Regions from separate parts of the Clostridium sp. LIBA-8553 genome, predicted to be linked through region 2. Evidence: riboswitches for the same ligand, from Rfam matches in the RefSeq annotation. Region 2 holds a riboswitch; each other region holds the start of a gene.

Region 1 (8,284 bases), 310 kb from region 2:
CTATTTAATCCAATTTTAACTTTTGATGTTCCTTGAATTAATATGGTAGTTTCTTGTTGTTTGTAAATAAATGCAAATCCCCCTATAAGAACAAAGGCAATTAAAGCAACACTTATTATTATCTTTCTATAATGTCTTAAAGTTTTCTTCTCCTTGCCTGACAGTTCTTCTCCAACTTTGTTTTCACATCTTGTTTTTATTCTTACAAACTGACCTTCTTTAGTTAATATTATGGTACTATTTTTACCTTCTAACATAACTAAACCTTTATAAACAACATCTTCATCCTTAGTTCCTTTTATAACCGCAAGACTTTCTAAATCCTTGAAGTTTATATTTAAATACATTGCTAAATTTGTATAATTTGCATTATATAATAAAAGCACGTAAGCAATTATATAGTTTGACCAATTTATTATCTTTTCATTATTAAATCCTGTTTTTTTAGCTATAACCTTTGTAGACAACTCTCTTTTATTCAAAATTTTCCTTAAGAGAACTTCTTCATCAACTAAAAAATATGCTATATTGAGAATTAAATTTCTTTCCTCAATATTAAAAGATTCATTAGAAAGATTTTTTATATTAATCTTAAATTTTTTTAGCTCTTTTATAAAAGCACCTATTTCTTTTTTCAAGATATTCTTATCTAGATTCTTCTTTATATTTCTAGTAGAAAACATATATTTATCTTTTCTAAAAGTTACCTCACTCAATTAAGTTACACTCCTTTATATATATTTTGCAAAAAATAAGACTAAGGCAAAAACCCAGTCTTATTCCACTAACTTTCCTTTTACTATTACTCTATTTTTAGCATCAATAGTACATGTAACTATAGTCATTGTTGCATCTTTTGTAGGCTCTAAAGCTTCGGTTTGACTTGGAGTTACCTCATACATGTCGGTTACTTCATAAGTGTATTCTTTTCCATTATAAGTAACATTAACCTTGTCCCCATTTTCAAGTTTATCAATGTCTTTAAAGGCCTCTCCAAAATATGAAACTCTATGTCCAGCTATAGAAAAGTTACCTTTTTCTCCAGGCATAGGTGTTCCTGGAAAGTGACCTACTACATACTTTATATCTTCATATCTAACGCCTTCTATTATACCAATTTCTAAATCTATCTTTGGAATATTTAAAACACCAATTCCATTTCCTTCTTCAAGTTGTGCCTTTCCTGGTTTTTTATTCTCTTTAGTTTCACTATTTTCAACTTTAATACTTTCATTCTCTTCTTCCAAAGTTGCCTCATCATTTTGACTTTCCCCTTCTGGAACATCAAAAGTTAGATTCTTAAAACTATCCAAAACAGCTTGTTGTTGTTTATAAGTATCATACTTCATCCAGATTGTTAACCCAATAAGAGATATCCCTGCAACAATTAAAAGAATACCTAAAACATTTTTAATTTTCCCCCACACTTCTCAATACATCCTTTCTATTCAATTTTCCCTTTTATTATAATGCTACTTACTAAATACTTTTAATTTAAGCCTTAAAATACTACTTTTATATAAATTTAAACATTTAAAAGCAATAGTAATTATTCTCTTTAGTTAAATCTTAATTTATTATACCATAGCATATATCATATCTATATAAATTTTTATACAGTAAATACATCTTTTTCAAAATTTGAATTCCTTAATTTATTTACATTTTAATTATATATTACACTCTTTATGTTACAAATTTATTTTTATTATTTATTAGACTATAATAAAGATTACTACTCTTTGATAACATAATAATAATTATATATAATAAAACCATAGAAATTATGGTGACTTTCATTGTAATGATAAATATTTTTAAGAGGTGATAAAGATGAGAATCGGAATGGGATATGATGTCCATAAACTAGTTGAAAATAGAGATTTAATTTTAGGAGGAGTTAACATTCCTTATGAAAAGGGACTTTTAGGTCACTCAGATGCTGATGTTTTATTACATGCAATAATGGATTCACTTTTAGGTGCTGCAGCTTTAGGTGATATAGGCAAGCATTTCCCAGATACTGATCCTAAATATAAGGGAGCAAATAGCATAAAGCTTCTTGAATTTGTTGGTGAACTTATATATAAAAATAATTATAAAATATCAAATATAGATGCAACAATAATAGCTCAGAAGCCAAAAATGGCCCCTCATATAGCTACAATGAGAGAAAATATAGCAAAAGCATTAAATATAAATATAAACCAAATAAATGTTAAAGCAACAACAGAAGAAGGTCTTGGCTTTACTGGCTCAGGTGAAGGAATTTCTTCTCAAAGCATCTGTCTTTTAACGAAATAAAAAGAAAGAGTATATAACTTCCTTAACATTAGAAGCTATATACTCTTTTTATACTTTATTGAGTTACTGCAACATCTAATTCCTCACTTGTTTCAGTATTCTCTTTCTTTTGGAAAAATGCTATAAATATTATTGCACTTATTCCCATTAAATATGGATAAAATAAGAATTTCATTATTTCAAATGAACTTAATCCTGTTAAAGCCGCCGCTGACATTAACTGTGCTCCATATGGGATTATTCCCTGAACTGCACACGAAAACATATCTAATATCCCTGCAACTCTTTTTGAATCTAAGTTATATTTATTTGAAATATCTTTTGCTAAAGGTCCAACTGTAACAATAGCAATTGTATTATTTGCAGTACATGCATCAACTAAACTTACTAATAAACCAATACCAAATTCAGCTCCTTTTTTTCCATTGATTCTCTTAGTAACTAAGTTTAGTACATAGTCTATACCGCCATTTTCCTTTATTATCTCAACAATTCCCCCAATTATTATTGAAATTAATATAAGTTCGCTCATTCCAGCTACCCCAGCTGATATAGAGTTAAAGAATACCTTTAAGTCCATTGATCCAGTAAAGAATCCAATTCCTCCTGCTAGTACTATTCCTCCTGCTAGTATAGCAATTACATTCCCCCCCATTAATGCTGCTATTAAAATTCCTAAGTATGGTATAACCTTTATTAAATTATAATCATATTGTCCAACTGAAGTATTAGATCCACTTCCTAAGAATGTGTATAATACAATTACTAAAACAGCTGCTGGTAATATAACTTTAAAGTTTATTCTAAACTTATCTCTCATCTCACATCCCTGAGTTTTTGTTGCTGCTATTGTTGTATCAGAAATCATTGATAGGTTGTCTCCAAACATAGCTCCACCTACTACTGCCCCAACTATAAGAGGTAATGCTATATTAGTTTTATCTGCGATTCCCATAGCTATTGGTACTATGGCAGCTATTGTTCCCATTGATGTTCCTAATGATATAGCTATAAATGATGATATTACAAATATTCCTGCTACCAATATGTTTTTAGGTAATATTGTTAGCCCTAAATTTACCGTTGATTCTACAGCTCCCATATTCTTAGCTACTTCTGCGAAAGCTCCTGCTAATATAAAGATTAAACACATTAAAATTATATTGCTATTTCCTGCTCCCTTACAGAATATTTCTATGTTCTTCTCAAGCCCTCTTTTTCTATTCATAAAAATTCCAACTAATGCTGCTATTATTCCTGGAACTAAAACAGATACAGAGTAGAAATCTTTCATTACTAATGAAGTTCCCAAGTAAATAGATACAAAAATTATTAATGGCAATAAAGCTGAAAACTTTCCTTTTTTCATTTTCTCTCCTCCTAATCTATTTAATAAATCTCTCTTTTATCCTACAAAATAAAAAACTTCTATCCTAGGATAGAAGTTATTATTCTCACAGATTCTTATTCTTATCTCTCAGTTTCTACCGCAGGATTTAGCACCGCTATAAATCTTTGCATAACAAAATATTACTGACTTAAACTTTTTTTAAATCAGTATTGTTTAACCGCAAAGAATTACCGGTTGCTGGGTTTCACAGGGCCAGTCCCTCCACCTCTCTTGATAAGATTTATTAAATTTTATTTTTTACTAATACTAACACGCCAAAATTACTTTGTCAATTTAATTTATATGGTTTTTAACAATTTATTTACTTACTAATTTATATAACAAACTTTCAAGCAATATTCCTTCATTAGGTGGATAATCAAATTTTTCACTATATTCTATTGCTTCCGCTATAAAGTTGCATGCTTTTTCTAATGCTTTTTCATCACATTCTCCTCTTAGTATCCATCCTATTAACAAAGACGCAAAGGCATCTCCAGTTCCACAATAAAATGCATTTATTTTTTTATGAGAATAAGTGTAGAACATATTTTCCTGTTTATCATACAGTACAGTATCAATATATTCATTTCCCTTTGAACTTGGTACACTTGTTATTATACTTATTTTAGGTCCTAAATTACCTAACCCTATTAAATATTCTTTTATTTCATCTTCATTTAAGTTTTCTTTATACTCTTCTCCTAGAAGTAAAGTAGCTTCTGTAATATTAGGAGTTATTATATCTGCATTTTTAATTAAAATTCTCATCTCTTCAATCATTTTTTCGCTCATTGCATCATATAGCTTGCCATTATCAGCCATAACTGGATCTATAACAACTAAAGTATCTTCTTCTTTAAATTCTTTTATAAATTCCTCTACAAATTTAACTTGATTAGGATCTGCTAAATACCCACTATAAATACATTGAAAATCTAAGTTAAGCTTTTTCCAATGCTTCTTAGTTTCATATATAAAATTACTTAAATCTCTAATTGCAGGTTTTCCAAATCCGTCTGTATGTGTTGATAAAACCGCAGTTGGAAGTGGACATACTTGATTACCCATTGAAGATAATATAGGAATTATTGTTGCTAAAGCTGCTCTCCCATAACATGAAATATCATGTATAGCAGCAATTTTATTCATAGGTTTCATTTTTATCTCCCTTCAAAATCCGATCTAAATATAATTCTTGTTACATAGTATTATATTAATTAATTTTTCTTATATCAAATGTATCGATATATTTTAAAATAAAATAAAAAAGCATCGCTATATAAGCGATGCTTGGTGCACCATCAGGGATTCGAACCCTGGACTCCCTGATTAAGAGTCAGGTGCTCTACCAACTGAGCTAATGGTGCATATTGTATTTTTTAAGATAATTTTACAGTAAACTCTTAAAAAAATGGAGCGGGTACCGGGAATCGAACCCGGGTATCCAGCTTGGAAGGCTGGTGTTCTACCATTGAACTACACCCGCTTGGTATGTTTATATGTTAACACAATGTTAACACGTTGTCAAGTATTTTTTTGATTCATCATTCAAAAAAATGGCTGGGATAGCAGGATTCGAACCTGCGAATGACGGAGTCAAAGTCCGTTGCCTTACCGCTTGGCGATATCCCAACATGGTGTACCTTAAGGGATTCGAACCCCTGACCCACGGCTTAGAAGGCCGTTGCTCTATCCAGCTGAGCTAAAGATACAAACTTGAATCAACAAAAATTATTATACATAATTATTTAAAAATTGTCAACATTTTTTTGAATTTATTTTATATTTTTATTAATACTAAGCGAATTTAATTTTAAACAATATCTTCCAAGTACTTAAATAATACGGTTTTAAATCTTTCTTCATCATCTTTATTTTTATGAGCATTTCTACAAACTTTAAACCACTCTTCTGTAGTCATTCCTATAGTTTTTTCATAGCAATCTTCACAATCAGTTTGTAAATTAGTTTCAACTACAAATCTACCTAATTCTTCAGCATTATTGAAGACTTTTAAGTATAAAAATTCATCCTTATCTCCGATCCAATTGTTATTAAATCTACTACAGAATATTTTTAATTTTCTCATTCCATTTTCAGCATTGTATCCATTTAACTTCCTTAATGCTAAAATGTCATTTTTCATTTTTTCTCTATCTTCTTCTGTTGCTTTACTCTTTATTATAGAAATAATTTTTTCAACATCAATCGATGGAATATGTGTTACTAATTTTCTTTTTCCTTCAACCCATTTATAATAAGCCTCTGGCATAAAGACATATTGTATAAATTGTATTAGGCTATTATAATTAGGTACCATTACCCAGACATTTTGAAATCCAACATGTCTGTTGAATATTACATAATGTAGATACTTTGTGTCTTCAGTTATAGGTTCATCTTTGAACATTCTTCCTTTTAGGGTTTCATTTTTTCTTATTAATTCACCCCAATATTTCTCGGGATTTTCTTCTTTTTTTAATCTTTGACGAAATAAGTTACGCATCTTAAAACCCCCTTTATATACTTTATAATTTAATTATATTGCTAACTTTTTTTAACATCAAAGTGTAAAAAATCCTAAATTTCTTTATATACCCTCGTATACATCTAAAAAAGCTTGCTTATATTGATTAAACTATTTTTTTATGCTATTTTAATACTATAAATGGGTATATCAAATTAAGGAGGATTATATGTCTTATTGTTGTGAGATTTGTGGTAATTACGCTGATGTTCATCACATAGTTCATAAATCAGAGGGTGGTCTAGACTTTAAACTAAACTATAAATATTTGTGTAAGAAACATCACCGTTCTAAATGTAGCCCTCATAGAGATAAGGTTGTTGATTTAAATTATAAACTTGAAATGCAGAATAAACTTAATGAGCTCTTCATAAAAAGTTTTTATACTGGTAATGATATAAAAACTATGCTAGGACTTACACCAGGTTCCTTAAAAAAATTAACTAAGAACCTAAAGCGTTATAAAGAAGGATATTCTAAGGATGAATTAATATTTAATCTTATGGGCAAAAAAGTTTATTCAGAAGAATATATAGAAGATTTCATATTGCAAAAAGCAATAAGTTGTATATAAAAAAGCTGTATCAAGACTAATCCAGTTTTGATACAGCTTTATTTTATATTAATTACTAATTATTTAATCTTCCTCATGAAATAAAGCTATCTTTTTCTTTTTTTAAACAAGTTAAAATTTTATCCCCTTATTTTGCATTCTAACTAATTTTTTTATAATTACTAATTACTTTAAACAACTAACTTTTAACATCTTAAAGTGATTTATCCCATGGTGTTTCTATTGTAAACCCACATGTTAAACTATTATAATTATAGATTCTTAAATCCTTCAAAATCTTCTTAGCAATTTCTAAATGTCCCCTATGATTAGGACTTCCTTCTACTAGCCATGATTTTTGAAGTAATTCTTGACCTTTACTTAATTTATACCAATATTTATAATGATCTATTAACAATATTTCTTCTTCCTTAGCAACCTCTCTTATAGCTTTTATATATTCCTCTATATTTCTTTCATTTTTTATTGGACTTTGCAAAACAGGTATGGAGTTTATACTTTTAATTTTGCCTATTATATGAATTAAATTCTGTTTAAATTCTTCTGGAGTAATTTTTTCATATCCTCCAATCATAATAAAAACAGCTTTAGGATTGTATTTTGATACTAAATATTCAAAATTATTCATTAAATACTCTGAATTAGCCTCTTCTATACCAGAGTTAATCATAAACCTTTCTCTCTTATTTATGCTTCCATCATTTAATTCCCACCTAATTCTTTCTTCTACATATTCAACATAGTTTTTATAACCAAAGGTATTTCCTTTGCCAGTTGTATCTCTATCTCCCCAAAATACCCATACTCCCTTTTCATCTTCATTTATTAAGTTTGTCATAGATTCTAAATTATCATTGAAATTTTCTTTAGTAGACTTAATTAATTCTTCCTGAGATAAATTTTCCTCATATATATCAATATAAGATATATGTCCATAATAGAACCCTTCTTCATAATCTTTATTATCTAGATTTCGTCCTATATTAAAGGAATTTGCATTACTTATGTTCTTAAAAAATCCTTTATTCAATTTACTATTAATTAATTCTCCATCTACATATATTTTTGTTCCATGATCCCTTACATCTATTGCAAGAGTATGCCACATTCCATCATTATATCCACCTTTTGAAGTAGTTATATTTATTGAAAAAACCCCCTTCTCTCTAACTGAGAAATGAATTTTCCCATTATTTATAGCTAAAATAAGATTACTATCATCATCTCTTGAATCAAAAAAACTTAATATTGTTTGATTATTTCTATTATTTTCAACTTTAAACCTTGAAACTATAGATCCCTTTTCTAAATTACTAACTTTATTTAAATCCTTTGATTTATCTATAAAATCTCCACTAAACATTTTCTCTATCTTATAACTTACCAAACTTTTCTTTCCCTCTACCCCTTCATAACTAGGATAATAAGTAGTATCAACTCTCCTTCCCAAGTCATTTTCTACTTTTATTGGATAACTTAAATTGCA
Region 2 (8,284 bases):
TTCAGTTTTTCCACAAACTCCTCTTACAGTACAGCCTTTGCATCCTGCTGTTTCTTGGCATTGAAAACAAAACATACTCATTTTAAATTCCTCCATTTTCTTTATCTTTATATGTAAATTCTTTTTTAAGATTCTTTATATGTAAATTCTTTTTTACTTGGCAACTCTTTCGTTACCTTACATTTACAATTATATCCTCGTCACACTTTAAACTCGGTAACCTATGTTACACATTTAATAAAACTATTTAACAAGGTAAATTTTGTATATATCGGCCAGTTTTTTGAATATTTATACAATATTCATTATTTTTATGCATATTTTCATTGAATTTATGCATAATATTATGTATAATAAAGCTTGTACTAATTGATTTATTCATAAAAGGGGGACTAAATTTGAAAACTAAATATAAATCGTCTGATTTACTAAAGTTCATAATTCCGTCGTTATTAGGTGTAATTCTTTTTATGGTTCCTATAAACGATGGTGGAAATATAACAATACCCGTAGCATTTCTTACAACTAAACTTAAAGGAATAATTGGAGATTATTTACCTATATTATCAACAATAGTTGTTGCAATAGCTGCTTCATTAACAATATTAACTAAAGCATTCAAACCAAAATTTATAATAGAGAATGAATTTTTAAACTCATTATTAAATGTTAATTGGATTTGGGCAATAGGAAGATTATTAGGTGGATTGTTTATAATATCAGCTTTTACTGGAATAGGACCAGAAATAGTAACATCTGAGTCAACAGGTGCATTTATATTAAATGACCTATTACCAACACTTATAGTTGTATTCTTCTTTGCAGGATTATTCCTACCACTTCTTTTAAATTTCGGTTTATTAGAATTCTGTGGTGCCCTACTTACTAAAGTAATGAGACCATTATTCAAATTACCAGGTCGTTCATCAATTGACTGTATGACTTCTTGGTTAGGTGATGGAACTATTGGAGTATTGCTTACTTCAAGACAATATGAAGAAGGTTTTTATACAGAAAGAGAAGCTTGTATAGTTAGTACAATGTTCTCAGTTGTTTCAATAACATTTAGCTTTGTTGTTTTATCACAAGTTGGATTAGAGAATATGTTTATTCCATTCTATTTAACGGTTACTCTTGCCGGTGTAGTTGCTGCCATAATTCTTCCAAGAATTTGGCCTCTTAGCAAGAAACCAGATGCTTATTACAATAATATAGAACCTAAGAATGTTGAAAATGTACCAGAAGGATTTACTCCATTTACCTTTGGATTAGCTAAAGCTGTTGAAAAAGCTCAAAATGAAAGTAGTATAAAGAAATTCTTCTCTGATGGGATTAAAAACGTAATTGAAATGTGGATAGGAGTTTTACCTGTAGTTATGGCAATGGGTACATTAGCTCTTATGGTGGCTGAATATACTCCTGTATTTCAATGGCTTGGAGTTCCTTTCATTCCTTTATTTAAAGTATTAGGAATTCCTGAAGCTGCTGCTGCTTCTCAAACTGTTATAGTAGGATTTGCAGATATGTTTTTACCATCAGTTATAGCATCAAAAACTATTCTTAGTGATATGACTAAATTTGTAGTAGCTGCTGTTTCTGTAACTCAACTTATATACTTATCAGAGGTTGGAAGTGTTATTTTAGGATCAAAAATTCCACTAAACCTAAAAGAGTTATTTATGATTTTCTTAATGAGAACAATAGTTACACTGCCAGTTATAGCTCTTGTAGCACACTTATTATTTTAGAAATTAAAAGAGATTGTCATTATGGCAATCTCTTTTTTATATTTAAAAATCTTCTATTCTTATAACATTATGAACTGTACAAATTTCCTCTAATCGTTCCAATCTTCTAATTGCTTGGTTTATATTTTCTTCTTTAGTTTCATGAGTAGTCAATACTAACTTTATAAAATTATTTTCGACCTCTATTTGAGCAATAGACTTAACATTCACATTACTCTTTCCAAATACATTAGTTACAGTTCCTAAAACTCCTATTTTATCTTCAACTGATATCATCATATAATACTTACTTTTTATTTCATCAAAACTTCTTGTTTCTCTAACCCAAAGGTTATTCTTTGTTACTAACCCCTCTGCTTCTAAGCTTATATTGTTTCTAAGTATTGAAATTATATCACTTACAACTGCACTTCCTGTAGGCAAGTCTCCTGCTCCCTTTCCATAAAACATTAAATCTCCCACAGCGTTTCCCTTAACAAACACAGCGTTAAATGAATCATGAACGTTAGCTAAAGGATGTCTTTTAGGAATCATTGTTGGATGAACTCTAAGTTCTAATTCACCTTCTACCTCCTTAATAATTCCTAATAATTTTATTACATACCCAAATTGGTTTGCACACTCAATATCACTCTTTGTTATTCCTGTTATTCCCTCTCTATATACATTCTCTGTATTTATCTTTGTTCCAAAAGCTAGTGATGCTAATATTGATAGTTTGTATTGCGCATCATACCCTTCTATATCTGATGTTGGATCTGCTTCCGCATATCCTTTTTCTTGCGCCTCTTTTAATGCCTCCTCAAAGCTACTTCCCTCAAACTGCATCTTAGTTAAAATATAATTTGTGGTTCCATTTATTATTCCATAAAGACTTTCTATCTTATTGGCAGTCAAGCTCTCATTTATCCCAGCTATTATAGGAATTCCTCCCGCAACGCTTGCTTCATAATTTAACCCTACACCCTCTTTATCCGCAATCTCATACAGCTCATCTCCTTGGATTGCTAATAACATTTTGTTAGCAGTCACTATATGTTTTTTTCTTCTCATGGCGTTAATTATATATTCTTTAGTTGGTTCTATTCCCCCAATAAGTTCAACAACAATCTTAATATCATCATCACTCAAAATATCATTATAGTCTGTAGTTAAAAGTTCCTTTGGAACATCAACACATCTCTTCTTATTGATATCTCTAACTAATATTTTGCTAATTTCAATATTGTAACCTGACCGTTTCACAATCTCCTCTTTATTAGCATTAAATATCTTCCAAACTCCACTGCCCACATTACCTAGCCCAAGTAATGCAATTTTTATACTCTTCATAAAATATTCCCCCTTAAAATATGCTTATTGCTTAATTAAATGCTATACTCTGAATCCAATTCTTATATATTCTTTCAGCAGTTTTTTCCCAAGAAAATATTATATCCTTACTTTCATCATTTCCTTGGAAATAATTTGTAGGAACCTCTATAAATTCTCCTTTAGCTTTATCTCTTAAATACTCCTTTTTTAGCACATCTTTACCATACTCTAAATGTCCTAATATATAGTAATCATTATTTTTTCCTTTTAAAAAGCTAAATTCCCCTAGCTCATTTTCAGCCAAAACCTCAATATTTTTATTTTTTAAAACATCTTCCTTATTTAAAGTTGAATATCTTGAATGTGGTGCCTTAAATCCATTTTCTATTCCATTTAAAATATCTTCTTCTTGAAGTATTTCATGTGAAAAAACTCCAAAAACTTTGTTATCTAAAACAACTTTTCTAATTCCATAAAAATGACTTAAGGCTACCTGTGCTCCCCAACAAATATATAGAGTTTTCTTCCCATATTTTCTTAAGTAATCCAAAATCTCAATTAACTCTTTAATATATAACACTTCACTAAAGTCTAACTTCTCTAAAGGAGCCCCAGTCATAATCATTCCATCTAACTCTTTCTTAACCTCATTAAAGGTTGTATAGTTTTTCTCTAAATACTCTTCAGAGGTATGTTTTGATTTATGTGATTCTAGCCTTATAAAATCAATATCTAAATCTTCTCCACACTTATATAGCATATTTAATATGTGAGCCTCTGTTTCTCCTTTTACTGGCATTAAATTTAAAACCCCTATTCTTTTTCTCTTCTTTTTGCACTCCTTCTGAGAGAATACCTCATTAAAACCTAATATTTTTATCCCCTCAAGTTCTAATGATTTAAAAAATAAACTCATTTATTCATCACCTAATTTACTAAAAGCTTGCTCAAAATCTTTTATTATATCTTCTATTCCTTCTATTCCCACAGAAACCCTAATTAAATCTTCAGTTACCCCTGCTTTTATTAAATCCTCTGAAGAAAGCTGTCTATGTGTTGTACTAGCTGGATGTAAAAGAGTAGTTCTAACATCTCCTAAGTGAACTACTAACTGAGCTAACTGTAAGTTATCTATAAACTTCTTAGCAGCCTCTCTTCCTCCTTTTATTCCAAAAGATAAAAGACCAGAAGCACCCTTCGTAAAGTATTCTCTAGCTAGATCATAATCTTTATGAGATTCTAAAAGAGGATAGTCAACCCAAGTTACATTTTCATTTTTTTCCAAGAATCTAGCTAATGTTAAAGCATTTGAACTATGTCTTTCCATTCTAAGATGTAATGTTTCTAAACCTATATTGGTTAAGTAAGCATTAAATGGACTTGTTGTGCATCCTAAATCTCTAAGTAAGGTGACTCTAAGCTTAGTTATATAAGCCGCTTCCCCAAAAGTTTCAACATACTTAAGACCATGATAACTTTCATCTGGTTCAACCAAACATGAAAACTTTCCATTATCCCAATTAAAGTTTCCTCCATCAACAATTATTCCGCCAAGAGCTAATGAATGACCATCTGAATACTTACTAGTTGAATGAATAACTATATTAGCTCCATGCTCTAGAGGGTTAAATAAATATGATGTTGCAACTGTATTATCAATTATTAATGGAATTCTATTTGACTTAGCAACCTTAGAGAATTTTTTCATATCTAAAACTCTCAAAGACGGATTTCCTAAGCTTTCCCCAATTATAAGCTTAGTATTATCCTTTATACTTTTTTCCAACTCCTCTTCACTACAATCTGGTGATATAAAAGTAGCCTCTATACCTAAATTTTTTAAAGTAGTTCCTAAAAGATTAAATGTTCCTCCATAAACAGTTGATAAAACTACTATATGTTCTCCAGCCTTACAAATATTCAAAACGGCTAATAATACTGCAGATTGTCCAGACGATACTGATACTGCACCTACACCACCTTCTAGTGCCAAAAATTTTTCTTCTAAATTGCTAACTGTTGGATTACTTATTCTGGTGTATATATGTCCAGCCTCTTTTAAATCAAAAAGATTAGCTACTTGATCACAACTTTCAAACTTATATGATGTACTTTGTACTAATGGCTGTGTTACTGGATCTCCCGCTTTAGGATTAAATCCTCCTCTTATACATAATGTATCCTTACTAAAATTTTTACTCATTTTAAAGCCCCCTTCTTCTTAGCTCATTCTCTTTTATTAAATAATTATCCCCAAAAATAAAAGCTATTTCTTAGTCCTTAAGACAAAGAAATAGCTCTAAATGCATAATAAAAAATCACACAAATCTCTCTATAATCTCTTATCTCTCAGGATTTCTCCTTGCAGGATTTAGCACAATTCTGATTTATGATAATCAGCTGTTGCTAGGCTTCATAGGGCCAGTCCCTCCACCATTCTTAATAAAAGATATATACTCATTTTTTAATTTAAAACCAATTATAGTGTATTAAATTGATATTTGCAATATTATTATAAAATTTAAACATTAAATTTTATTTATCTAGGGTTTTTAACGCTTATAGTTGTAACTTTATTAGGTGTTACTAAAAATTCAATTATAAGATTATTATATACTGGTTGCACTTCCCCAACTTTAACTCCAATATAAATTTTATAATTAAATTCACATTTATTATCTGTTCTAGCCTTAATTAGCTCTAAAACTTGTACATCTTTCAAACAATAATACATATCGTTTTTATATAACTTTATAATCTCTTCCTTGATGTATGGATTTAAAAGAGTAACTATAAATTCATTTACTAAAGGATCCTTATCATTAAAAATACTTTCTTCCATATAAGTCTTTTCCATATTGTTATTAGACTCCATTCTAACACTATAATCATTAATGGTTCCATAGTTTTCAACTTTATTAAACTCTTCATAAGCAGATATGAATCTTACTATTACGCTGCTATTTAATAATTCATTATGATCTTCTAAGAACTTTCTATCACCATATCTTATTGCTGATAAAGCTAAAGGCAACTCCTTTCTAAAAATCATATTTCTCTTTGCAGCTTCTTCTCTACCACCCATTCCATCAACATAAACATATACCTTTAAAATAAATCTATCATCTATTCTCTTCCAGTCACCAAAAACTTCATCTCTTCTCATTAAGTTCACTTTATCATATGCATATGTTAATGCTGTTGTCAGAAACAATTCCCCTGTTTCATCACTATGAACTAATGTATACTTTCTCCCATCTATTGGATTTTCATCTTTAATTCCATTTCTAAATTCTAAATTTAACATTTTAGGATCAAACATTTCCTAACACCTCAAAAAATAATATTAGCTATTCATTATATGAATTTTTAACTATATTTATGCCTAAATGGTGAAAAATACATAAGTTATTGCTAAAATGAACTTGAGAATATACTATGGAGGAATTATATATGACTATGACAGAAAAGGAAAAAATGATAGCGGGATTACCTTATGATCCTCAAGATAACGAGTTAACTAAAGGTAGATTTAGAGCAAGAATTTTATTTCAAAAATTCAATAATTTAGATCTTCCTGATAATGAAGAAGATGCTGATAAAGTATTTAAAGAAAGAAGTAATATTTTAAAAGAGCTATTTGGTTCAACTGGTGAAAAAATATATATAGAACCTAACTTTAAATGTGATTATGGATATAACATATCAGTAGGCGACAATTTCTATGCAAATTTTGATTGTGTTATGCTTGATGTTTGTAAAATTACAATAGGAGAAAACTGTTTCCTTGCCCCTGGTGTTCATCTTTATACAGCAACTCATCCAATAGATCCTATCGAAAGGCAAAAATCTGAATTTGGTAAGCCTATAACAATAGGTGATAATGTTTGGATAGGAGGACATGCTACTATAAACCCAGGCGTTACTATAGGAAATAATGTTGTTATAGCATCTGGAGCAGTTGTGACTAAAGATGTCCCTAATAACGTAGTAGTAGGTGGAAATCCAGCTAAAATAATAAAAACAATTGAATAATATTACTAGGTTTTTACACACTATATAACCAATATTACTCCTACTTTAAATCAATAATTTATAGAGGTGATTTATTATGAAAAAAATTATATTAGCTGGTGGTTGTTTTTGGGGTGTAGAAGAATTTCTATCAAGAATTAATGGTGTAATAAACACAGAAGTTGGTTATGCCAATGGTCGTACTAAAAACCCAACTTATGAAGAAATATGTACTAAAAATACCTATTTTGCTGAGGTTTGCCTTGTAACTTATGATGAGAATATAATATCTCTTAAAGAATTATTAGGTAAGTTTTGGACAATAATAGATCCAACATCATTGAATAAACAAGGAAATGACGTTGGGAGCCAATATAGAACCGGTATTTACTATGTTACTCCATCAGACTTAAAAGCTATTTTAGATAGCAAAGAGGAAATCCAAAAGTCTTATTCTAAAAAAGTAGTAACAGAAGTTAAACCATTAGAAAACTACTATAAAGCTGAAGAATATCATCAAAAATACCTAAAAAAGAATCCTAATGGTTACTGTCATATAAAACTAGACTAAACTAAGTGACTTTAACTAAATATTTTTTAAATTCTAAAATAAGTGCCTTAGACTTTTCTGATATTTGGGCAACATGATTAACTATTTCATCTATGGCATCTAACTCTTCTTCTATATTAGAGTTTTTTTGTCTAAGCTTGTACGCTTTTTTTGCTAAATATATAAGCTTGTTTTTTTTATCTTTAGTAAAATTTAAAAGCGGTATCCTAGATACATAGCCTGAAGTTATCATGTTGCCTCTTATTAATACCCCTCTGACAAGATAAGTTACTAGAGATGAATTTAAGTAGGCTAATAACCACCAAACATCCTCCGATTCACATATTATATTAGGATTAACTCCAAAAGTAGCTTCTTTTGGCAATATACAAGCATTAAAAGAAACACCCATAGATGAACATGTTATTCCACCCTTATATAACATTTCTTTATTTCTAACATTAAAATTCGAAACTCTTTTTTCTATTTCTAAAAAATCTTCATGAAGATATATCTCTCTATCTGTATAAAACTTATCCTTTCCTGGATTTTTGTAAAAAGGAATATTAAATTCATTTTCCTTGTATTTAGATAAATATTCTCTATCATTTCCTGTAGAAATTCCGGTTACACACCTAAATTTTTCTCCTAATCTAGT
Region 3 (8,284 bases), 1.3 Mb from region 2:
ATAAAAGCTGGAGGACCAGGAGCCTTATTTTGGATGTGGATAGCTGCTTTCTTTGGAATGGCAACTAAATATGCAGAAGGTGTACTTGCTATAAAGTACAGAGTGGTAGATGAAAATGGTCAAATGGCTGGAGGACCAATGTATTATATAAAAAATGGTCTTGGTCTAAATTGGCTAGCAAATATTTTTGCTTTCTTTGGAATTGGTGTAGCCTTGTTAGGAATAGGAACTTTTGGACAAGTTAAATCCATAACAGATGCTGCAAGTATTACATTTAATATTCCAACTGTAATTACAGCAGGAATAGTTACTTTATTAGTTACTTTAGTAACTTTAGGTGGAATAAAGAGAATATCTAGTGTATCAGAAAAGGTTGTTCCTTTAATGGCAGGTCTTTACATATTAGGAGTTTTGATTGTTATAGCTTTTAATTTAGATAAAGTTCCAAATGCCGTAGCAATAATTGTAGAGAGTGCTTTTAATCCTAGAGCGGCCTTAGGCGGAGCTGTGGGAGTTAGTATAATAACTGTTATGAAAAGTGGAATAGCAAGAGGAGTTTTCTCAAATGAAGCTGGCCTTGGAAGTGCTCCAATAGCAGCGGCTGCAGCTAGAACTAAGTCACCAGTTAAGCAAGGACTTATTTCTATGACCGGTACATTTTTTGATACAATTCTTATTTGTACAATGACAGGTATAGTTATAATTCTTACAGGTGCTTATACAGGAAACTTAGAAGGTGCCGCCCTTACAACGCAAGCTTTTGAAATTGGTCTTCCTATTAGTAATATAGGAACATATATAGTTAATATAGGACTTATGTTCTTTGCTTTCACAACAATATTAGGATGGAATTATTACGGAGAAAGATGTGTTGAGTATTTATTTGGAATAAAAGCAATAAAACCATATAGAATATTATATATACTTCTTGTTGCTGTAGGATCATTCTTACCATTAACATTAATATTTATAATAGCTGATATTGTTAATGGATTAATGGCAATTCCAAACCTTGTAGGTATTATTGGACTTAGAGAAGTGGTTATAGAAGAAACAGAGGAATTCTTTAAAGAGAAGGCTCTTAATAAAGATAGTGTTGAATTAGAAGAAACTGTTTTGAATTGATATAAATAAAAAATCCATGAGTAATATACTCATGGATTTTTTTATTTTCCCTCATTAGGAAGTTTGCTTCTAACTATATTTTCAACTTTTTCAGGAAGTTCTGCAATCTCTTCCTTTGTAAGTTTATCAGTATAAACTGGTGGATGAATATAAAGATTTACTTCACCAGGTTTTATAAAATAGTGATTTCCTTCCATTATTTTATATGTTCCATCAATTGTTAAAGGAACTATAGGAGCTTTTGATTTAGTAGCTAATTTAAAACTACCTGCCTTAAATTCTCCCATTTTACTACATTGACTTCTTGTTCCTTCAGGAAAAACAACCATTGAATAACCTTCTTTTAATTGTTTAATTCCTTGTAAAATACAAGCCATTGCTTTTTTTGGATGCTCTCTATCAATAAATATTGCTTTTGAAAGTAGTATCCAATCTTTTAATATAGGCATTTTTTCAAGTTCTTTTTTTGCTATGAATCCTTTTGGTCTATCAATAGAATACATGATAACAGGAATATCCATATTACTTTGGTGGTTACCAACAAAAAGAACAGGTCCTTCAGGAATATTTTCTAAACCTTGAACGTTAACTTTTATTCCGGCATCTTTAAGAAAAGTATGAGCTATCCTTCTACTACATTGATAGATATATTCATCTCTTTCTTCAAGTTTGCCTTCCTCTTCCATTTTATTTATTTTTTTTATATCAGATAAGGATTTTATTAATGTCCAGGCATATCCTTTTCCATACCAATATATAGATCTAAACATATATTTCGCCCCTTTAATATTACTAGTACTAAGTAATATTATAACAGTTTTTAAAAAATATCAAATAGACAAGGATTTTTATAAATTATAATAATAAAAAAAACTTATATATTTACTATTATGGTTTTATATACTATAATTTACCAAAACAGAATATTATTCTTATCAAGAGAGGTGGAGGGACTGGCCCTGTGAAACCCAGCAACCTATAGTATAAATAAATTTTATTCTATAACGGTGCTAAATCCTGCAGGTTTACTGAAAGATAAGTTTTAAAGTTAAGAAAATGAGAGATTTTATGCCTAAAGGATTACTTCCTTTAGGCTTTTTTATTTTTAGGAGGGATTTTATGAATATTAGAGAATTATTTGACAAAAAAGAATTTGTGTTTTCTTTTGAGGTTTTTCCTCCAAAGGAAAGTACGCCAATAGAAAATATATATAGAACTTTAGAAGAGATACAAGAATTAAGACCAGATTTTATAAGTGTAACTTATGGAGCAGGCGGGAATTTTGTAAGCAATAGAACAATAGAATTATCATCAATAATAAAAAACAAATATAATTTAGAAACTTTAGCACATTTAACTTGTATAGGAGCAGAAAAAAAAGATATAGAAAAAACTTTGAGTATATTAAAAAGCAAGGGAATAGAAAATGTATTAGCTTTAAGAGGTGATAAAAGAGAATATATTATATCGGAATATAACTCTTCAATAGATTTAATAAAACATATTGGAGAATATAGAGATATAAATATTGCGGGAGCTTGTTATCCAGAAATTCATCCAGAAGCCATTAATAAAGAGAATGATTTAGAATTTTTAAAAAGAAAAGTTGATGCAGGTGCTAATCACTTAATATCTCAATTATTTTTTGACAATGATATATTTTTTAATTTTCTAGATGCATGTGAAAAAAAAGGAATAGATGTACCTATTCAGGCAGGAATAATGCCTGTAGTTAATAAAAAACAAATAGAGAGAATACTATCTCTTTGTAAGGCCACATTCCCTAAAAAATTTATGAAGATAGTAAATAAGTATGAGTATGACAAGGAAGCTTTAAGGGATGCCGGAATAGCTTATGCAAATGAGCAAATAATAGATTTAATCTCTAGTGGAGTAAGAGGTGTGCATTTATATACAATGAATAATTCATATGTAGCAAAAAATATAGTAAGTGGAACTAAGAATATTATTAATTCAGTAAATAGAAAGGAAAAAATATCTTAAAAGGAGAAAGAATTATATAAATATGAAAATTACTAATATAGATAAAAAAGAAGTACTTAGATATTTGGGTGTAAAAGGAAAGGAAGAAGATTTTGAACTTATAGATAAATGTATTGAGGAATGTAAAGAAATAGTTGATTATAGGGTAACTTATAGAGAATATGGCTTAGAAGAGTATAAAGATAATTTAAAAATATTAGGAACTGAAAAATTTTTAAAGGGAATATCAATAAAAAGGCATTTAAAAGGATGTTATAAAGTTATTTTATTGGGTGTTACCTTAGGGTATGAGGTAGAGAGAGCTATAAATAAATATGAGAAAATTGATTTGTTAAAAGCACTTGTCTTAGATGCTTGTTCTACTGCCGCTATAGAAGAAGTTTGTAACGAAATTGAAGAGGCTATAAAAGAGAGAGTTGAAAGTAGAAATGAGTTCATAAGAGAAAGATTTAGTCCAGGGTATGGAGACTTTTCAATAGAATTTCAAAAAGATTTTTTAGAGCTAATAGATGGGCAAAGAGCAATAGGTTTAAATTTAACGGAAAGTAATATTTTAATACCAAGAAAATCAGTTACAGCAATAATTGGTATAAGTAAATATAGAAATAATCAGGCTTCTATAAGAAGTTGTGATAAATGTAGTTTTTATACAAAGTGCAATTATAGGAAAGGCGGTAAGAGATGTTATGATTAAGATTTTTGATGGGGCTATTGGGACTATGCTTCAAAAGTTAGGATTAAAGCTTGGAGAGAATCCAGAAGTTTTTAATATATATAATGAAGATATTATATATGAAGTTCATAAAAGATATATAGAGGCAGGAGCAAATTTTATAACTACTAATACTTTTGGAGCAAATAGAAAAAAGTTAGTGAATACAGATTTTAAAGTAGAAGAAATTATAACAAAAGCTTTAGAAATAGCAAAGAGAGCTAGAGAGGGAAATGAAGTTAAAATAGCTTTGGATATAGGACCTATAGGAGAGCTTTTAGAGCCTATGGGAACTCTAAGCTTTGATGAGGCCTATGACATATTTAAGGAACAGATTATAGTTGGAGCAGAAAATGGGGCTGATATTATACTTATAGAGACAATGAGTGATTTATATGAAGCTAAAGCAGCTATTTTATCAGCAAAAGAAAATTCTAAATTGCCTGTATTTTGTACTATGAGTTTTGAAAAGAATGGGAGAACTTTTACAGGGTGTATTCCTGAAAGTATGGCTATGACATTAGAGGGATTAGGAGTAGATGCATTAGGGATTAATTGCTCTTTAGGACCTAGAGAAATGGAATCAATAATAAAAAGAATAGTAAAGTCAACTAATAAGGATGTAATAGTACAGGCTAATGCAGGAATGCCTATTATAGATGGAGATAGGACAAGTTATGAAGTTGATAAATATGAATTTTGTGAATATGGAGAAAGATTTGTTTCTTTAGGCGTTAATTATATTGGTGGATGTTGTGGGACTAATCCTGAATATATAGAGGAATTATCAAACAGATTAAAAAAGAAAGAAAGTATAAAAAGAGAGAAAGTTAGTTTAACCGGTGTATGTACACCTTCACTTACTATAAGTGGAAGAGGTGTTTCTGTAATTGGAGAAAGAATAAATCCTACTGGCAAAAAGAGATTTAAAGAGGCTTTAAAGAATAATGACATAGATTATATTGTGAGACAAGCAATTGAACAGGTTGAAGCTGGAGCAAATATTTTAGATGTTAATGTAGGAATTCCAGATATTGATGAAGAAAAAATAATGGTTAAAATAGTAAAGGATCTTCAAAGTGTTTTAGATGTTCCTCTTCAAATAGATTCTTCTAATCCAGAGGTAATAGAAAAGGCGTTAAGGTATTATAATGGTAAATGTATCTTAAATTCAGTAAATGGAGATGAAGAGACTTTAGATATAATACTTCCAATAGTTAAAAAGTATGGAGCTATGGTCATTGGATTGACCTTAAGTAATAAGGGGATACCTAAAACTTGTGAAGAGAAAATAGAAATAGGAAAAAGAATAATAGAGAAGGCTTCTGAATATGGAATCAGTAAAGAAAATATAATTTTAGATCCTCTTATATTAACAGCGGCAACAAATCAAATGGAAGTTAAAGAAACTTTAAGAGCTATTAGAAGAATAAAGAATGAACTTGGAGTTAAGACTACTTTGGGGGTTTCAAATGTTTCCTTTGGACTTCCAGAAAGAGAAAACATAAATGAGGTGTTTTTAGGAATGGCTCTTAATGAAGGATTAGATTTTCCTATAGTTAATCCAAATAAAGAAGGAATAATAAAAGTAATAAGAGGATTTGAACTTCTTTATGGATATGATCAAGGTGCTAATAAGTATGTAAGCTATTATTCTAAGAAAAATAATATTAAGGAAGAAAATTTAAGAGAAAATGGAGAAAATCGTTTAACCTTAAAAGAAATAGTAATAAAGGGATTAAGAGGAGAGGCAAGAAGAAAGACAGAAGAACTTCTTAAAACCATTAAAGGTATGGATATTGTTGATGAGGAATTAATACCTGCTTTAGATATAGTTGGAGCAAAATTTGAAAAGGAAGAGATATTTCTTCCACAGTTAATAGCATCAGCTGAAACGGTTAAGGAATCCTTTGAGGTTATAAAATCAAGTATTGATTTTTCTAAAGAGGACAAAAATAAGGGATGCATAGTATTAGCTACAGTAAAAGGAGATATACATGATATCGGTAAAAATATAGTGAAAGTTATACTAGAAAACTATGGTTATGATATTATTGATTTAGGAAAAAATGTAGAACCAGAAGAAATTTTAAAGGTGTGCATTGAAAAAGATGTTAAATTATTGGGACTAAGTGCTTTAATGACAACAACTTTAAAAAGTATGGAAGAGACAATAAAGAAAGTTAAAGAAAAAGACTTAAAAACTAAAATATTTGTTGGAGGAGCTGTTTTAACAGAGGAATATGCAAAGAAAATAGGAGCAGATTTTTATGCTAAAGATGCTAATAGAGCTGTAGAAATAGCCAAGCAAGTATTTTAAAATTGATTGGAGAAAAGCTTAAGATGAAGAAAGTAGATTTAAAGAAAAATTTAATATTAGCTGATGGAGCTATGGGAACTAGGATTATGGAGTTAGGAGTAAATTTAAAAGAGACTCCTTCAGAACTTTTAAATATTAAGAGGCCTGAATTAATAGAAAAAATTCATAGAGAGTATAGAGAGGCTGGAGCTAACTTAATACTTTCAAATACATTTATGTGCAATGTTATAAATGCAAAGAGAAATAATTATAATTTAGAAGAAGTGATTGAAGCAGGCGTTAATGTTGCTAAAAAAGTATGTGACAATGAAGGATTAGTTGCCTTAGATATAGGTCCTCTTTCATATTATATAGAAGAAACTAATAACGACTTTAAAAAGGTTGTAGAAGAGAATACAGAAAGAATAATTAACGCTTCTAAGAATAACTTTGACTTAATTGTTTTTGAAACTTTAGGAAGCCTAAAAGAAGCAGAATTAGCAATAAAGAAAGCCTTAGACTTAACTGATAAACCAGTTATATGCTCCTTTACTTTAGCTGGAAAAAATGATATTCCTAAATTCATAAAAGAAATGGTTTCAAGTTTGGAGCCTTGTGGAGTAAGTGCCTTAGGAATAAATTGTACAGAGTATGAGGAAGTGTTAAAGGCGTTAGATATTTTAAAAGAAAATACTTCTCTTCCTATTATGATAAAAGCTAATTTAGGAATACCTAAAAAAATAGGAGATGAACTTATATATGAACAAACTCCAGAAGAATTTAGAGATTTTTCTAAAAGGGCTATTGAAAAAGGTGTAAATATAATAGGAGGATGTTGTGGGACAACACCAGAATATATAAGAGCTATTTGTAACTTGATATAGAGTATAAGTTGTAAAATTTTCCAATGATATAATAAGGGGGATAATGTGAGTATTAAAAATCAATTTTTAGAAAATAAAATAGAAAAATTTTTCTTAGAGTTTCCAATTGTTGAAACTAAACGATTTATACTTAAAGAGATAGAAGAAAAGTATAAGGAGAATTTCATTAATTTATTTTCAGATGAAGATGTTATGAAATATTCTGGAACAGAAGTTTCTAATCCGGAAAAACAAGTGGATTTTTATCTAAAAAAAGTTAAAGTAATGTATAAGGAGAAAAAAGTCATAAGGTGGGCTATAGTCAATAAGGAAAGTAAAGAGTTCATTGGAGATATAGGTTTTTATAATATGGATTTTTATTCTAATAATACTGAGATTGGGTATACTGTAGCAAAGAAATTTTGGAGGCAAGGGGTTGCTTCTGAGTGCATTAAAGCTATAGAAAACTTTGCATTTGAAAATTTAAGTATGAATAGAATTGTAGCTATGATCGATAGTAATAATATTTCATCAATTAAACTATTAGAAAAGCTTGGATTTCATAGAGATGGAATATTAAGAGAACATTATTATAATAAGAATAGAGATGAATATATTAATATATGCGTTTATTCAGTTATAAAAAGTGATATAAAAATATAATAAGATTAGAGTAATAAATATTTAAAAGCCGGTAGTTTTAATGATTACTGGCTTTAATTTTTAGCTGTGTTTTAGTTGGGTGTTGATTTTTAGATAGAACCATAAGATAGGTCTTAGGGAATATCTAAAAATTAATATCAGTTTAAAACATAGCTTAATTTTTTTATATACAACTTTGATAAAAAAACAATTAGCTAAAATTAAATAACCTATAAAAAGTCCACTAAACATATAAGATTGAAAATTGAAGAAATGTGTTGTAAACGTATATAATATAGGTATAGGTTAATGAACTTTAGATAAGGAGAGGTTAGACATGAAAAAAGTACATGTAGTTTCACATAGTCATTGGGACAGAGAGTGGTACATACCATTTCAAAAACATAGAGTTAAATTAGTAGATTTTATGGATTCATTAATAGATACATTAGAGAATAATGAGCATTTCAAATATTTCCACTTAGATGGACAAACTATAGCTTTAGATGATTATTTAGAAATAAAGCCATATATGTTTGATAGATTAAAAAAGCTTATAGGAGAAGGAAGGCTTCACGTAGGTCCTTGGTATGTTCTTCAAGATGAATATTTAATAAGTGCAGAAGCAAATGTAAGAAA
Region 4 (8,284 bases), 460 kb from region 2:
TGAAAATTGCTTATAGCTAAGGTTAAAATTCTATTAGTTATTCCAAGTTCACAATAATAGTTAGGTATTGTGAAAACACCTTCTTTATTATTAACCTTCTCTAACTTTATTTTTCTATCTAAAGCTGCATTCTTTATATTTTCTTCTATTATATCTCCACTTACAGTTAACACATTGCTTGCTTCCTTTATAAGTTCATCCTTAGGCATGAAAGTATGCCCATTTGCACAAAATTCATTTATTACATATCTTATACCACTTTGAATTCTAAAATGAGAATCAATCTCTACTCCTAAACTTCTAGCTATTTTATCAGATGTTTTAAATCCTATTCCTGAAATTTCATCACAAAGTACGTAAGGATTATTCTTAACTGTCTCAACTGAACTAGAACCATATTTTTTATAAATTTTTAAGCATTGATTTACGCTTAATCCGTGAGTTTGTAAAAATATAGTTATATTTTTTAGCTCTCTCTGCTCTTGATAAGATTCAATTATTGTCTCTAACTTTTTCTTACCAATTCCCTCTATTTCTTTTAATCTTTCTATACTATTATCTAAAATATTAAGCGTATCTTCTCCAAATGTATTTACTATCTTTTTAGCTGTGACTGGACCTATTCCTTGTATTATTCCAGAAGATAAATACTTCTCTATTCCATCCTTCGAAGTCGGCAATATCTCTTCACATTCTTCCACCTTAAACTGCTTTCCAAACTGAGAATGATTAACCCAACTTCCTGAAAGTTTTAAATTTTGTCCTTCTCTCACATGTGGTAATACACCAACTGCCGTATGAATATTATTATTTTCTCTAAACTTTATAACTGTATACCCTGTATCAGAGCTTTTAAATACTATACTTTCAACTATTCCATTTAATGCTTCCATATTACCTCCTAAAAGGTTTCTCTTAAATTATTATTACTATTAATTATATCACAATTATTTATTTTAAATCATGAAGCTCATTTTATTGACTTAGTCAAATTTAAATCTTAAGATTATTATGAGGAAGGTGATTCGTATGTTAATAAAAAATTGTAACATAGTATATTTAGATAGAATTGAACCTGGAAATATACTATTAGAAAATGGAAAGATTAAAGCTATAAACCCAAAAGAAGAAACTAATTGTGAAATACTAGATGGACAAGGACTTTATGTATCTCCTGGATTTATAGATGTTCATATACATGGAGCTGGCGGACACGATACTATGGATGGTACTTATGAAGCTATTAATGAAATTTCAAAAGTTATAGTTAAACATGGTACTACTTCATTCTTACCAACAACAATGACAGTAGCTGCTGAAGATGTGTGCAAATCAATGGAAGCTATCCATAAAGCAAAAACTGAAGGTACAGATGGAGCTAATGTTTTAGGAGCTCACTTAGAAGGACCATTCATAAGCCCAAGTGCTATCGGAGCTCAAAACCCAGACTTCTTAATACCTCCAACAAAGGAAAACTTCTATAAGTTAGTTGGAGAAAATGAAGATGACGTTGTTTCAATAACTCTTGCTCCAGAAGTAGATGGTGCTAAAGAACTTACTAAATTCTTAAGTGAAAAAGGTATCGTTGTTTCAATGGGACACACAAAAGCTACTTATGAAGAAGCTATGGAAGGAATAAAATGTGGATGTTCTCATGCTACTCACTTATTTAATGCCATGACACCATTCACTCATAGAGAACCTGGGGTTGTAGGTGCTGTTTTTGATAGTGAAATAACTACAGAAACAATCTCAGATGGTATTCATATATCATACCCAAGTTTAAGAGTTGCATACAAACAAAAAGGAACAGATAAAGTTTTATTAATAACTGATGCCATGATGGCTTGCTGTATGCCTGATGGAATGTATTCTTTAGGTGGTCAAGATGTTGAAGTTAAAGATGGAGCTGCAAGACTATTAAGTGGATCTTTAGCAGGATCAATATTAACTCTAGATGTGGCAGTTAAAAATATCTTTAACAACACTGATTATTCACTTAATGAAGTTATAAAAATGGCTACTTTCAATGGTGCTAAACATTGCAAAGTTGCTGATAGAAAAGGACTAATTAAAGAAGGTTACGACGCCGACTTAATTCTTTTTGATGAAAACATAGATATAAAATATGTAATAGTTAATGGAAAATTAGTTCATAAAGCTTAATAAAAAAACACTTTGGGATACCAAAGTGTTTTTATTTCTTAATTTTAAATATTTAAATATATTATAAAATAAATTCTATAAAAATTAAAAAGCTTAGGAAGAACATCCTAAGCTTTTATTTGTATTAAAGGTATTTTTTTATTTCCTCAACTTTATCTAATTTTTCCCATGGAAGATCTAAGTCTGTTCTTCCAAAATGTCCATAAGCAGCTGTTTGCTTATAGATAGGTCTTCTTAAGTCTAGGTCTCTTATTATAGCACCTGGTCTTAAATCAAATACTTTATTTATTATATTAACTATTTCTTCATCTGATACTTTTCCAGTTCCGAAAGTATCTACTATAATTGATACTGGTCTAGCAACACCAATAGCATACGCAACTTGAACTTCTAATTTATCTGCCACGCCTGCAGCAACTAAGTTTTTAGCCACCCATCTAGCAGCATATGCAGCTGATCTATCAACCTTAGTTGGATCTTTTCCTGAGAAAGCACCACCACCGTGTCTTCCATATCCACCATAAGTATCAACTATGATCTTTCTTCCTGTTAATCCAGCATCACCTTGAGGTCCACCGATAACGAATCTTCCTGTTGGATTTATGTAATACTTAGTATTTTCATCTAATAACTCTGCTGGTATAACAGCTTTTATAACATGTTCCATTAAATCAGCTTGTATTTGCTCTTGAGATACTTCTGGACCATGTTGTGTTGAAATTACTATTGCATCTATTCTAACTGGTTTATCATTTTCATATTCAACAGTAACTTGTGTTTTTCCGTCTGGTCTTAAGTAAGGTAAAGTTCCGTTCTTTCTTACTTCTGTTAATCTTCTTGATAATCTATGAGCCATAGCAATTGGTGCTGGCATATATTCTTCAGTTTCATTAGTAGCAAAACCAAACATCATTCCTTGGTCTCCTGCTCCTACTGCGTCTATATCTATTTTTTCACCAGCTCTTGATTCTAGAGCTTCATCAACTCCCATAGCTATGTCTGATGATTGCTCATCTATTGTAGTCATAACTGAACAAGTTTCACAGTCGAAACCATACTTGGCTCTATCATATCCTATGTTTTTTATAGTTTCTCTAGCTATTTTAGGAATATCAACATAACAGTTAGTTGTTATTTCTCCCATTACCATTACTAATCCTGTAGTAACAGCTGTTTCGCAAGCAACTCTTGCATTTGGATCTTTTTCAAATATAGCATCTAAAACTGCATCTGAAATTTGGTCACATATTTTATCTGGATGTCCTTCAGTAACTGATTCTGATGTAAATAATCTTCTCATGGCTATAACGCTATCTTACTATCTTAAATAAGATAGCCGATTCACCCCTTTCACTTTTTATTTATTTCAACCCTGTTTTTTTAATTATTCATTAAATTATTCTTTCCAACTATCTAAAATAATATCTTTAATCTTTTATTTAAAAAAGTTATATATCTTAATGCGCGCTTTTAAGATATATTTTATTAACAAAAAAATCTCTTCTAAACCTTTAAAAGATTTAAGAAGAGATTCTAGTTATACACTAAATTTATCTTCTCTCATCTTGTAAAGAAAATTCTTTACCGGAATTGGCACCGTGGTGACTTCTCACTGGTTGCCGGGTTTCATAGGGCCTTTTTCCCTCCACCTCTCTGGATAAGAGTATATAAATACTAAATATTCTATTTTATTAAGATATTATTTTAAACAAAGAGACACTATTCTCAAGTGTCTCTTGCTGGTGGTGGAAGAAGGATTCGAACCTTCGAAGTCGTCCGACAACAGATTTACAGTCTGCCCCCTTTGGCCACTCGGGAATTCCACCACATATGGAGCTGATGATCGGACTTGAACCGATAACCTGCTGATTACAAGTCAGCTGCTCTGCCAATTGAGCCACACCAGCATATCAATATTTTGTTTTAAATAAATGGTGGTGGAAGAAGGATTCGAACCTTCGAAGTCGTCCGACAACAGATTTACAGTCTGCCCCCTTTGGCCACTCGGGAATTCCACCACATGTGGAGCTGATGATCGGACTTGAACCGATAACCTGCTGATTACAAGTCAGCTGCTCTGCCAATTGAGCCACACCAGCACATTTATTAATTTTTAATGGTGGTCGCAACAGGGATCGAACCTGTGACCCCCTGCTTGTAAGGCAGGTGCTCTCCCAGCTGAGCTATGCGACCTTATTGGTGGTGGAAGAAGGATTCGAACCTTCGAAGTCGTCCGACAACAGATTTACAGTCTGCCCCCTTTGGCCACTCGGGAATTCCACCACTTATGGAGCTGATGATCGGACTTGAACCGATAACCTGCTGATTACAAGTCAGCTGCTCTGCCAATTGAGCCACACCAGCACATTTATTGTTTTTCTTTGTCGTTTTGGCTCATCGCCAATCGACAAGACTTAGTATATATTGTTATGCTTTTTATTTCAAACTCAATTTCAGGTCATTTCCAGCAATTATGTTAAGTTATTTTCGATTTTCTCAATATATCTTTTATTTACTTCTTTTTTAATTGTATATTTTCTTCAATCAATTCAATATTTATATATGGACTCAATATATCTTTCATTTCCTTGTATTCTTTCTCTTCCAATTTATCCTTTAAGATTCTAAATATATCAACCGCAGCATCAAGCTCATCGCTTCTTTTAATGTGCTCTAATAATATTCCATAGTCTGATATAGATAAATTTTTAGCTATAGATATTAGTTTAAATTTATCCGATTTTGCTATTTTTTTTGGAATTGAGAATTTATCCATTTTAAAAACCTCTTCGCTTTCTTCTTCCAAAGAACTCTCTACATTAAAATTATCCTTACCTTTATTACCTTTATTTTTCTCAATCTCCTTTACAGACTCTTCAATTTTTTCTTCTATAGCCTCTTCTTTTTTTTCTATTTCAGATTCATACTCATCAAAAATATCTCTTTCTTTTGCATCATAATTATTATTTTCATCCAATTTATTATTATTATCTTCTTTTTCTTTTTTTTCTTCAATTTTATTATACTCTTTATTTTTATTACTGTTTTCATCTAAATAATTCTTGCTTTCTTCTTCTATCCTATTAACTTCAAATTTTTGATTGTGTTCAAAATTTAAATTAACAAGGTACAACATAATCCCCATTGTAATTGTAGTAAAAAAAAGTATTAAAAAACTTAAAACCCCTCTATTCATTAATACATTCACCTCCTCTTTTAATAATTGCCACCTAAAATCTTTTTTATACTTCTCTTTAATATTTCTAATTATCCCTTCATATAATTAATCAGGGGGTGAAGCCTTGAAAAAAATAAAAACTTATTACGAACATTATTTAGCATATTATGAAATTTCAAATTTTTTAAAAGATTATATAGATGAAAAAACATTAATAGTATGTATAGGTACAGATAAATGTATAGGTGATTGTTTAGGACCTCTAGTTGGGACTCTATTAAAAGAAAAATTCTTTCCCTTAAATGTATTTGGAACACTTGAATCTCCTATACATGCACTTAATCTCGATAAAAAAATAACTGAAATATTAAAAAATTATCCTGGATATAAAATAGTAGCTATAGATGCCTGTTTAGGAGATTCAAAATCTATTGGAGAAATTCATACTAGAAACGAACCAATACACCCTGGAAAAGGTGTTGGAAAAACTCTTAGAAGCGTTGGCGACACTTCTATTATTGCAATAGTTGATTCATCTGAAAATATAGATTTATTTACTAGTAGACCTATTAGATTAAGCTTCATCTTAGACATGGCTAAAGTTATCGTTGATGCTTTGATACACGCTTATTATTTAAGCACAAAAAAAAATTAACCATATATCTCTTAATATTAAGAGATATATGGTTAATTTTATTCATCAATTAATTTTACTTCTAAATCGTCCATACTTAAGTTTATTTTTTCGAAAGATTTAAGAACCTTTCCAGTTCCCTCAGCTACGCATCTTACAGCATCTTCTGCTACATTAACCTTAACACCAGTTCTTTGCTCAATGAATTTATCTAAACCATTTAGTAAAGCTCCTCCACCAGTCATAAGAATTCCTTCTTCAATTATATCAGCAGCTAATTCTGGTGGTGTTTTTTCAAGAACAGAATGTACAGCTTCACCAATTATACCTACCTCATCTTTTAATGCTACTCTAAGCTCTTCACTATCTACCTTTATAATTCCAGGCAGACCAGTTATTAAATTTCTCCCTTTTACTTCCATTAGTTCATTTCTATTGCCTTTTACAACTGTTGCAACATTTATTTTAAGTTCTTCAGCAGTTCTCTCACCAATCATAAGTCTGTATTTATTTCTAACAAACTTAATTATAGCTTCATCAAATTTATCACCAGCGACCTTTACAGATTCTCTAATAACAATTCCACCTAAAGATATTATAGCAATGTCTGCAGTTCCTCCACCTATATCAACAACCATATGCCCACTAGCCTTTGATATATCTAATCCAGCTCCTATTGCAGCAGCTAATGGTTCTTCTATAAGATATACATTTTTAGCTCCTGCATTCTTAGCAGCATCTATAACTGCTCTTTTCTCTATTTCAGTTGCTTGAGAAGGTATGCACACCATAACCTTTGGCGCTGATATTCTTCTATTTCCAACACCTTTTTTAATGAAATATTTTAACATAGCTTCTGTCATTTCATAATCTGATATTACACCATTTCTCATAGGTCTTAATGCTACTATATTTCCTGGTGTTCTACCAATCATTTGTCTTGCAGCTTCTCCTACTGCTAAAACTTTGTTTTTATTTTTGTCTATTGCTACCACTGATGGCTCTTTTAAGACTATACCTTTATCCTTCATATAGACAAGAACTGTTGCTGTCCCAAGATCTATGCCCATATCTGTACCTTTTCTCCAAAACCACATACTTACACTCCCTAATATATAATAAAATCATTATTTTGTCGTAAAATTATACATAAATACTAACTTTTATTATATAAGGAATATTTTTATCATTCAACAATTTTATACTTTAACTTGGTAGCTTTTCCACCTCTTATATGTCTTTCAGCCTTATTTAAATCCAATATACTTTTTGCCTCTTCAGCTATATCTGGATTTATTTTAGGCAACCTTTCAGTCATATCTTTATGTATAGTACTCTTACTTACTCCGAAAACCTTAGCTGTTTTCCGTATAGTAGCTCTTGAATGAATAATGTACTGAGCTACTTCTAAAACTCTTTCCTCAATATAATCTTTCAAGAACCTTACCTCCTTAAAAATATTACTATTATTTAATCAGCTGCCTAAAGGGCAGCTGATTATCTCTTAAATTATTCTCTTACTGGAATATCCTTTAAATATTTTTGTGGATCTACTGGTTCTTTAGAATTTTCCATATGGAACATTAAATAAGTTTCAGAAACTCTATCACTTGGGCTATTTTGAATAGTTCTTCCAACTTTACCTATAGAATCTCCTTTTTTAACAGTATCTCCCTCTTTAACTTTTATTTCAGGATCTAAGTTGCCATAAAATCCAACAACACCATTTTGATGCTCTATCTTAACAAAGCATCCTTCTTTTGAATTTCCTTTTCCTGCTTCTACAACCTTCCCATCACTAATAGCTAAAACCTCTGTTCCTTCAGCAACTTCAATATCTATACCTTTATAAACAGATGCACTTTGACCTGATTCATTTAATCTAGGCTCTAAGTTATATACTCTTGTTATAACTCCATCTTTAACTGGTGATATAAAACTTTGGCTTTGGTTTGAAGTAGCCACAGATTCATCTGTATTGTTTCCTTCAGCTTTTTCTTCTACATTCTCTTCATTAGATGCATGTTCTTCTGAATCACCAACATCCTCTGTTTTTCCTTCAACTAGCTCTGCATCATCAAATGTATTACCAGTTGCAGCACTATTATCCTCTGTATTTTCTATACTATTTTCTGCTATACTTTCATCTCCTGTGTTATTCGCGCTCTTATTTGCTACCACTACTCCAACCGTTGCTATTAAGCATAGGCAAACAAATAAAACTACATAAAATCCATCCTTTTTAATAAATCTCTTAAATTGGTCTTTTTTATTCATTTTCAACACCTCCGTTACTAATTCTGTCC

The links. Region 2 has a riboswitch for S-adenosylmethionine ahead of AC2JAQ_RS15565 (O-acetylhomoserine aminocarboxypropyltransferase/cysteine synthase family protein). Riboswitches for the same ligand answer to the same signal wherever they lie in the genome.
Region 1: linked by a shared signal. The riboswitch ahead of AC2JAQ_RS14035 (Na+/H+ antiporter NhaC family protein) and the one ahead of AC2JAQ_RS15565 (O-acetylhomoserine aminocarboxypropyltransferase/cysteine synthase family protein) in region 2 are both predicted to bind S-adenosylmethionine.
Region 3: linked by a shared signal. The riboswitch ahead of metF (methylenetetrahydrofolate reductase [NAD(P)H]) and the one ahead of AC2JAQ_RS15565 (O-acetylhomoserine aminocarboxypropyltransferase/cysteine synthase family protein) in region 2 are both predicted to bind S-adenosylmethionine.
Region 4: linked by a shared signal. The riboswitch ahead of metK (methionine adenosyltransferase) and the one ahead of AC2JAQ_RS15565 (O-acetylhomoserine aminocarboxypropyltransferase/cysteine synthase family protein) in region 2 are both predicted to bind S-adenosylmethionine.

What each region holds. Positions count from the first base shown of each region.
Region 1 is NZ_CM173489.1:3,107,835-3,116,118, forward strand. It holds gene AC2JAQ_RS14020 (anti-sigma factor domain-containing protein) at 1-716, opposite strand, end outside; gene AC2JAQ_RS14025 (class D sortase) at 777-1,427, opposite strand; gene ispF (2-C-methyl-D-erythritol 2,4-cyclodiphosphate synthase) at 1,834-2,304, shown strand; gene AC2JAQ_RS14035 (Na+/H+ antiporter NhaC family protein) at 2,360-3,673, opposite strand; SAM riboswitch class I at 3,772-3,935, opposite strand; gene AC2JAQ_RS14040 (pyridoxamine kinase) at 4,013-4,855, opposite strand; tRNA gene AC2JAQ_RS14045 (tRNA-Lys) at 4,989-5,064, opposite strand; tRNA gene AC2JAQ_RS14050 (tRNA-Gly) at 5,110-5,183, opposite strand; tRNA gene AC2JAQ_RS14055 (tRNA-Gln) at 5,255-5,329, opposite strand; tRNA gene AC2JAQ_RS14060 (tRNA-Arg) at 5,333-5,409, opposite strand; gene AC2JAQ_RS14065 (hypothetical protein) at 5,511-6,203, opposite strand; gene AC2JAQ_RS14070 (HNH endonuclease signature motif containing protein) at 6,394-6,798, shown strand; gene AC2JAQ_RS14075 (GDSL-type esterase/lipase family protein) at 6,992-8,284, opposite strand, start outside.
Region 2 is NZ_CM173489.1:3,420,181-3,428,464, forward strand. It holds gene hcp (hydroxylamine reductase) at 1-81, opposite strand, end outside; gene AC2JAQ_RS15550 (YjiH family protein) at 399-1,748, shown strand; gene AC2JAQ_RS15555 (homoserine dehydrogenase) at 1,791-3,080, opposite strand; gene AC2JAQ_RS15560 (homoserine O-acetyltransferase/O-succinyltransferase family protein) at 3,112-3,978, opposite strand; gene AC2JAQ_RS15565 (O-acetylhomoserine aminocarboxypropyltransferase/cysteine synthase family protein) at 3,979-5,265, opposite strand; SAM riboswitch class I at 5,402-5,511, opposite strand; gene AC2JAQ_RS15570 (staygreen family protein) at 5,602-6,384, opposite strand; gene AC2JAQ_RS15575 (sugar O-acetyltransferase) at 6,516-7,097, shown strand; gene msrA (peptide-methionine (S)-S-oxide reductase MsrA) at 7,174-7,647, shown strand; gene AC2JAQ_RS15585 (N-6 DNA methylase) at 7,649-8,284, opposite strand, start outside.
Region 3 is NZ_CM173489.1:2,084,311-2,092,594, reverse strand. It holds gene AC2JAQ_RS09240 (alanine/glycine:cation symporter family protein) at 1-1,125, shown strand, start outside; gene AC2JAQ_RS09235 (lysophospholipid acyltransferase family protein) at 1,167-1,895, opposite strand; SAM riboswitch class I at 2,055-2,167, shown strand; gene metF (methylenetetrahydrofolate reductase [NAD(P)H]) at 2,245-3,129, shown strand; gene AC2JAQ_RS09225 (methionine synthase) at 3,152-3,823, shown strand; gene AC2JAQ_RS09220 (homocysteine S-methyltransferase family protein) at 3,816-6,161, shown strand; gene AC2JAQ_RS09215 (homocysteine S-methyltransferase family protein) at 6,185-7,024, shown strand; gene AC2JAQ_RS09210 (GNAT family N-acetyltransferase) at 7,070-7,666, shown strand; gene AC2JAQ_RS09205 (alpha-mannosidase) at 7,983-8,284, shown strand, end outside.
Region 4 is NZ_CM173489.1:2,955,378-2,963,661, forward strand. It holds gene recD2 (SF1B family DNA helicase RecD2) at 1-893, opposite strand, end outside; gene nagA (N-acetylglucosamine-6-phosphate deacetylase) at 1,030-2,166, shown strand; gene metK (methionine adenosyltransferase) at 2,291-3,466, opposite strand; SAM riboswitch class I at 3,724-3,830, opposite strand; tRNA gene AC2JAQ_RS13210 (tRNA-Tyr) at 3,907-3,992, opposite strand; tRNA gene AC2JAQ_RS13215 (tRNA-Thr) at 3,998-4,073, opposite strand; tRNA gene AC2JAQ_RS13220 (tRNA-Tyr) at 4,099-4,184, opposite strand; tRNA gene AC2JAQ_RS13225 (tRNA-Thr) at 4,190-4,265, opposite strand; tRNA gene AC2JAQ_RS13230 (tRNA-Val) at 4,284-4,359, opposite strand; tRNA gene AC2JAQ_RS13235 (tRNA-Tyr) at 4,364-4,449, opposite strand; tRNA gene AC2JAQ_RS13240 (tRNA-Thr) at 4,455-4,530, opposite strand; gene AC2JAQ_RS13245 (hypothetical protein) at 4,679-5,362, opposite strand; gene yyaC (spore protease YyaC) at 5,469-5,999, shown strand; gene mreB (rod shape-determining protein MreB) at 6,038-7,075, opposite strand; gene spoIIID (sporulation transcriptional regulator SpoIIID) at 7,165-7,416, opposite strand; gene AC2JAQ_RS13265 (peptidoglycan DD-metalloendopeptidase family protein) at 7,488-8,255, opposite strand.